Linked DNA regions of Breoghania sp. L-A4. Each later gene encodes a partner of the first gene's protein in a complex. Links are inferred from orthologs where the notes say so. Each region holds a gene or a part of one and is shown in the gene's direction. Other genes may lie near its edges. The genes, in order: D1F64_RS00415 and yajC.

Region 1 (3,894 bases):
AGGGCATCATAGCGCTGCCGCAAACCGCGGTCGTGCAAAGCCTCTACGGTACATACGTCTTTGTGGCGGACGAGGCCAAACCGGCGGCCGACGCCGCGAAACCCGCCGAAGCCGCCGGAACCGGCGATGCGGACACCGGGAGCGAGAAAGCAGCGGACGATGCGAACAAGCTCATTCTGCGCCAGATCTTCGTCAAGGTCGGCCGCAGCAATGAGGGCCGTATCGAGATCACCGAGGGCCTGAAAGCCGGTGAACAGGTTGTCAGCGCGGGTCAGAACCGGCTCTCGGCCGGCAGTCCGGTGAAGATCGACAACACCATCGATCCCGCCGCGGCGGCGGCCAAGCCGGGAGCATAGCCGTGAATTTTTCAGAGATCTTCATCCGGCGCCCCGTGCTGTCCATTGTTGTCAGCCTGCTGATTCTGCTGCTTGGCGCGCAGGGCGTTCTCAACATGTCGGTGCGTCAGTATCCGAAGATCGACGAGACGGTGATCACCGTTTCCACGATTTTCCCCGGCGCCGGCGCCGATCTGGTGCAGGGCTTCATCACGACGCCGATCGCCAAGGCGGTGGCGGCGGCGGAAGGTGTGGACTATGTGACGTCGAAGAGCTCGCTGGGCCTGTCGACCGTCTCGGTCAACATGCGGCTGAACTCCAATCCGGACAAGGCGCTGACCGAGGTCATCGCTAAGGTGCAGCAGGTGCGCGGGCAGTTGCCGAGCGAGGCCGAGGATCCGGTGATCCAGAAGGGCACCGGCCGGTCGTTTGCCATCATGTATCTGTCGGTGCTGTCAGAGCGCATGTCGCCGCAGCAGATCACGGAATTCGTGTCCCGCGTGATCCAGCCGCAACTGTCCATTGTTGATGGCGTGGCCAATGCCGAAATTCTCGGTAATCAGACGTTCGCCATGCGCATCTGGATCGATCCGGTTCGCCTGGCGTCGCGTGGCGTGACGGCGGCGGAAGTTCTCGCCGCTATCCAGCAGGCCAATTTCCTCTCGGCGCCCGGCAAGACCGAGAACGAATATGTCGCCTATACGATCGAGACCAAGACGACGCTGCAGACGCCGGAGGCCTTCGGTGCGCTGCCGGTGCGATCGAACGGCGACGAAGTCGTGCGGCTGCGTGATGTCGGTACCGTGGAATTGGGCTCCGAGAGCACCGATGTGCGCGTGTCGTTCAACGGCAAGCAGGGCGTGTTCCTCGGGATCATGCCGACGCCCTCGGCCAATCCGCTGGATACGGCGGCGGGCGTGCGCGCGGTGCTTCCGCGGCTGGTCGAAAGCCTGCCAGACGGCATGGAGATGACGGTCGTTTACGATTCGACCAAATTCATCTCGGCCTCGATCGAGGAGGTGTTCAAGACCATCGGCGAGGCGGTGATCATCGTCATTCTGGTGATCCTGCTGTTCCTGGGCTCGTTCCGGGCGGTGCTGATCCCCCTGGTGACAATTCCGCTGTCGCTTGTCGGCGTCTGCTTCTTCCTGTGGAGCCTGGATTACTCGCTCAACACCCTGACGCTTCTGGCCATGGTGCTGGCCATCGGGTTGGTGGTGGATGACGCCATCGTGGTGGTGGAGAACATCCACCGGCATCTGGAGGACGGGTTGAAACCGCTGGACGCCGCGATCGTCGGCATGAAGGAGATTTTCGGGCCCGTCGTCGCGATGACCATCACCCTGGGCGCGGTCTATGCGCCCATCGGCTTCACGCAAGGGGTGACCGGCGCGCTGTTTCGCGAATTTGCCTTCACGCTGGCCGGCGCGGTGTTCATATCCGGCTTCGTGGCGGTGACCCTGTCGCCGATGATGTCGGCGCGCTTGTTGTCGGCGCATGGCAGCCGGTTTCAGACCATCGTCGACAGGGTGTTCACCTGGCTTGCCGGCTGGTATGGCCGCCGGTTGTCGTCGTCGCTGGACTACAAGCCGGTGACGCTGCTGATCGTGGTGTCGCTGCTCGCGACCTCGGGGTTCCTGTTCATGAACACCAAGAGCGAACTGGCGCCCGACGAGGACCAGGGCGCGCTGTTCGCCATGGTGACCGCGCCGCAATATGCGACGTCCAACTACACGCAGCTCTACACCAACCAGTTCTACGAACTGACCGACGACGTGCCTGGCGTGGAAGCGCGCTTCCAGCTCGTGGGGACTGGGGGAACGAATTCCGCCTTCGCCATCTGGGCGTTGAAACCCTGGGGCGAGCGCGAGCAGTCGCAGGCCGAGATCAAGGCGATGATCCAGCCGCGAATCTCTCAGTCCACCGGCGTCGAGGCCTTCGTTTTCGCACCGCCCTCGCTTCCCGGATCGGGCGGCGGCCTGCCGATCCAGCTTGTGCTGCAGACCACCGGTCCGGCGGAGCAGGTCTATGAGGTAGCGGAAACCGTGCGCCAGAAGGCGATGGCGTCGGGCAAGTTCATCGTGGTGCAGAATTCCATGTCGTTCGAAAAGCCACGGGCGACCGTGCTGATCGATCGCGAACGCGCCGCGGCGCTGGGCGTGCCCATCGCCACCATAGGCCAGACGCTGAATATTCTCGTGGGCAACGCCTCGGTGTCGAAGTTCGACCGCGAGGGACGGGCCTACGACATCATTCCGCAGGTCAGCGCCGACTATCGCCTGAATCCCGAGCAGCTGGGCCAGTTCTACGTGCGTTCGGCCGGCGGCGACATGGTGCCGCTGTCCTCGGTGGTGACCGTAAAGAGAGACGCGACCGCGGCCGCCGTCGAGCAGTTCAACCAGCTCAACTCGTCGACGCTGTCGGCGCTGCCGCTGCCCACGGTGACCACGGGCGAGGGCCTGTCGACCCTGCAGGAGATTGCCCGTGCCGAAATGCCGGCCGGCTTCTTCGAGGATTACGCCGGTCAGTCGCGGCTGGAGGTGCAGCAGGGAAATTCGATCCTGATCGCCTTCGTGCTGGCCATCGTGGTGATCTATCTGGTGCTGGCCGCACAGTTCGAGAGCTTCCGCGATCCCTTCATCATCATGATGTCGGTGCCGCTGTCGATTTTCGGCGCCATCGTGCCGCTCAATCTCGGCCTGGGCACGCTGAACATCTACACCCAGGTGGGGCTGATCACGCTGGTCGGGCTGATCACCAAGCACGGGATCCTGATGGTGGAATTCGCCAATGCCCAGCGTGAGCTGCACGGCATGACGAAATCCGAGGCCATCGTGGAAGCGGCCCGCGAGCGCCTGCGGCCGATCCTGATGACCACGGCGGCCATGGTGCTCGGCGTGGTGCCGCTGGTGTTGTCGGAAGGCGCGGGCGCGGCAGCCCGCTATTCCATCGGCCTGGTGATCTGCTCGGGTCTTTCCATCGGCACGCTGTTCACGCTCTTCGTGGTGCCGATGTTCTACATGTACATCGGTCATGCGGATAAGGCACATGAGCCCGAAGAGATGCCGGCCGCCGCGCCGCACAAGGCCTAAGCGCGGCAATTTGGAGACGAGACAGGCCCGGGCGTTCGCGCCCGGGCTTTTTCATGCGCGATGATGGTGGGGCGCCTCTCCGGAGGCTGCCGCAAGGTGGCTCCACGAAACGGCGATCCGAAACGCAAAAAACCGCCGTTTCCGGCGGTTCTTTTAACAGACCATTTCTGGGAGAAATGGAGCGGGCGAGGCGATTCGAACGCCCGACCCCAACCTTGGCAAGGTTGTGCTCTACCCCTGAGCTACGCCCGCTTGATTTTTTGCCGGCGGAGGTCGCCGGCGAGGTGGGCACTATATGAACCAACGCGTTTGTGATTGCAACATCAGATTTCAAGGAAAATCCGATCGGTGGAAAGCTGGTGAATTCCGCCTCCCGCGCCGTCCGCAATTGCCTTGCGGCACGGCTGGAGCCCGCGTTACAACCACCGCGATGACGCACGCAGCCGACCCGAGGAACGCCCCAAGGA
Region 2 (3,002 bases), 2.4 Mb from region 1 along the record:
GCGTCCCGCCAGATCCTGGATGTACTGCCAGGCGACGCGGCCGGAGCGGGCGCCGCGGGTCGCCGACCATTCCAGCGAATCCCGGCGCATCTCCTCTTCGGAAATGTCGATCTTGAAGTGGCGGCAGTAGCCGCGCACCATCTCCAGATAGTCGTCCTGGCTGCACTTGTGGAAGCCGATCCACAGGCCGAATCGGTCCGACAGCGACACCTTTTCCTCTGTCGCCTCGCTCGGATTGATCGCCGTGGAGCGTTCGTTCTCCATCATGTCGCGCGGCAAAAGATGGCGGCGGTTCGATGTGGCGTAGAACAGCACGTTGTCCGGGCGTCCTTCGACGCCGCCCTCGAGCACCGCCTTCAGGGACTTGTAGGACGCGTCGTTGCCGTCGAACGACAGATCGTCGCAGAACACGATGAAGCGCATGGCGCTGCCGCGCAGCAGCTTCATCAGCGCCGGCAGGCTTTCGATGTCCTCGCGGTGGATCTCGATGAGCTTGAGCGGTCCCTTGCCCTCCCTGGCCCGCTGTTCATTGACCAGCGCGTGGCTCGCCTTCACCAGCGACGATTTGCCCATGCCGCGCGCGCCCCACAACAGCACGTTGTTGGCTGGCAGCCCGCCCGCGAAGCGCTCGGTGTTGGAAATCAGCGTGTCGCGCATGCGGTCCACCGCCTGCAGCAGCACCATGGCCACTCGGTTGACGCTTTGCACCGGGTCCAGCGTCTGCGTGGCGGGCGCCCAGACGAAGGCGTCGGCCGCGTCGAAGTCGGGGCGGGGGGCACGGCGGGCACGGCGCGCTCGATCAGCGCGATAAGCGTGTCGAGACGTCGGGTCAGTTCGGTGAATTCGGAAGGTGCGGTCATGGCGGGGTGCTCGGCCGGTGGTTGATCTGCTCCGCGTCGGGCCGGGACGCCGCGGGCGGTGTCCGCGCGGCCGGCCCCATGCGCGGCGAATCCGTCGCGGCCCTCGGGCCGCCCGGAGTCAACAGCCTGTAGCACGGGCCGCGTGTGAATCAAAAGACGGGCTCGCGCCCCCGGTAAGGCATGCCGTCCCTTGCAAAGCGCGGGCACGCGGTTATAGTCCGCGCGGCTAAAATGAAGTGGAGAGCCCGCCCGCGCGTGGTGCGTCGGTGAGGCTGTCCCAACAACAATTTCTTGGAGAGGTCTATGTTCGTGACCCCAGCCTTCGCGCAGGGCGGTCTACCGGTCGGCGGCGATTTTCTGATGTCGATCCTGCCGTTCATCTTGATCTTCGTGATCATGTATTTCCTGATCATCCGCCCGCAGCGCCAGCGCGTGAAGCAGCACCAGGAAATGGTCGCTGGTCTGCGTCGTGGCGACACGATCGTCACGGCCGGCGGCATGATCGGCAAGGTGTCCAAGGTTATCGACGACGCCGAGATCCAGGTGGAAGTGGCCGAAGGCATCAAGGTGCGCATCATGCGCGCCATGGTCCAGGAAGTCCGCGCCAAGGGTGAGCCTGCCGCCTGACAGCGGCCGGCGGCGACTGCGCCCGCAAGACGCCTCCGGCCCGTGATGGGGCCGCGGGGCGTTGCCGGGTGATCTGACGGGAGGCGGCCATGCCGCCTTTCGGGCTCCCAGGCTCCATGCAGGGCGCATCCGCTCGATGCGGCGTGCCTTCGGGCCGTCAGGCCGCGCCATGGCGGGCCAATCGGTCGTACTGGTTCCGGCGGGCGGAATATTCAGGCGGGAATGAGCGATTGGCGGGAAACCGCCCGCATTCCGGGCCAACTTACACGAATCGATCGCGTCGCGGCGCAAGGCTCTCTGGCCCGCCGCATCGTGATCCAGAAGGAATGGACGCCGCGATATGCTGTATTTCGCACGTTGGAAAATCGGCGTGATTGTTCTGATCGTCCTGGCCGGGGTGTTGACGAGCCTGCCGAACTTCTTCGCCGCGGAGAATGTCGCCCGCTGGCCGGACTGGATTCCGGGCAAGCAGGTGGTGCTCGGGCTGGATCTTCAGGGCGGCGTCTATCTGCTCTATGAGGTCGATCGCAAGGATTACACGACCAAGCGCCTGCGCACCCTCGTCGGCGAGGTCCGTGACGCCCTGCGCCGCGAGGAGCCGCGCATCGGCTACACCGGGCTTGCCGTGCAAGGCGACGACGCGGTGCAGCTGCGCCTGCGCGACACCGCCCGCATCGACGACGCGCGGGAGCGGCTGAGCGAGTTGCTCAACCCGCTTGCGTCGTCTGTCTTCAGCGGCACGGCGGTGAACGAATTCCAGCTCACGGTCTCCGACGACGGCCTCGCCCGCTTCACCTTCACCGAGGAAGGTCTGGCGCAGCGCGTGCGCTCGGTCGTCGACCAGTCGATCGAGGTTATCCGCCGCCGTATCGACGAGATGGGCACCACCGATCCCTCGATCCAGCGGCAGGGCGAGGACCGCATTCTTGTCGAGGCTCCGGGCCTGTCCGACCCCGAGCGCCTGAAGGCGCTGATCGGCCAGACCGCCCAGATGACCTTCCATATGGTCGACAGCACCATGGCGCCGGAGCAGGCGGCCCAGACGCGTCCGCCGGTCGGCACCTTGCTGCTGCCTTCGGTCGACGATCCGCCGCAGCTCTATCTGGTGGAGGAGAACGCGCTTCTCACCGGCGAGGATCTCGTCGATGCGCAGGCGACCTTTGACCAGCGCTCCAACGAGCCCGTCGTCTCTTTCCGCTTCAACACCTCGGGCGCGCGCAAGTTCGCCCTGGTGACGCAGCAGAATGTCAATCGGGCGTTCGCCATCGTGCTCGACAATGAGGTGGTCTCCGCGCCGGTGATCCGCGAGCCGATTCTCGGTGGCTCCGGCCAGATCTCGGGCAGCTTCACCGTCGAGGGCGCCAACGACCTGGCGATCCTGCTGCGCGCCGGCGCCTTGCCCGCGCGCCTGACGATCCTGGAGGAGCGCACCGTCGGCCCCGGCCTGGGTGCGGATTCCATCGAGGCGGGCAAGATTGCCTCCCTGCTCGGCACGTTCGGCGTGGTGGTCTTCAT

What was found.
Region 2: the proteins of D1F64_RS00415 (region 1) and yajC are in contact, whole or in part, in a crystal structure (PDB 2RDD), measured with the Escherichia coli proteins. The link is inferred for Breoghania sp. L-A4 from one-to-one orthologs.

Annotation. Positions count from the first base shown.
Region 1 is NZ_CP031841.1:81,297-85,190, reverse strand. The notes cover bases 47-3,627. They hold D1F64_RS00415 (efflux RND transporter permease subunit), read left to right. Parts: upstream 47-358; coding sequence 359-3,427; downstream 3,428-3,627. Other genes in these bases: D1F64_RS00420 (efflux RND transporter periplasmic adaptor subunit), read left to right, coding at 47-356. In the rest of the region: more of D1F64_RS00420, read left to right, coding at 1-46.
Region 2 is NZ_CP031841.1:2,461,100-2,464,101, forward strand. The notes cover bases 137-2,825. They hold yajC (preprotein translocase subunit YajC), read left to right. Parts: upstream 137-1,163; coding sequence 1,164-1,487; downstream 1,488-2,825. Other genes in these bases: D1F64_RS11320 (ATP-binding protein), read right to left, coding at 137-951; secD (protein translocase subunit SecD), read left to right, coding at 1,828-2,825. Outside these bases: more of D1F64_RS11320, read right to left, coding at 1-136; more of secD, read left to right, coding at 2,826-3,002. UniProt on the Escherichia coli protein: The SecYEG-SecDF-YajC-YidC holo-translocon (HTL) protein secretase/insertase is a supercomplex required for protein secretion, insertion of proteins into membranes, and assembly of membrane protein complexes.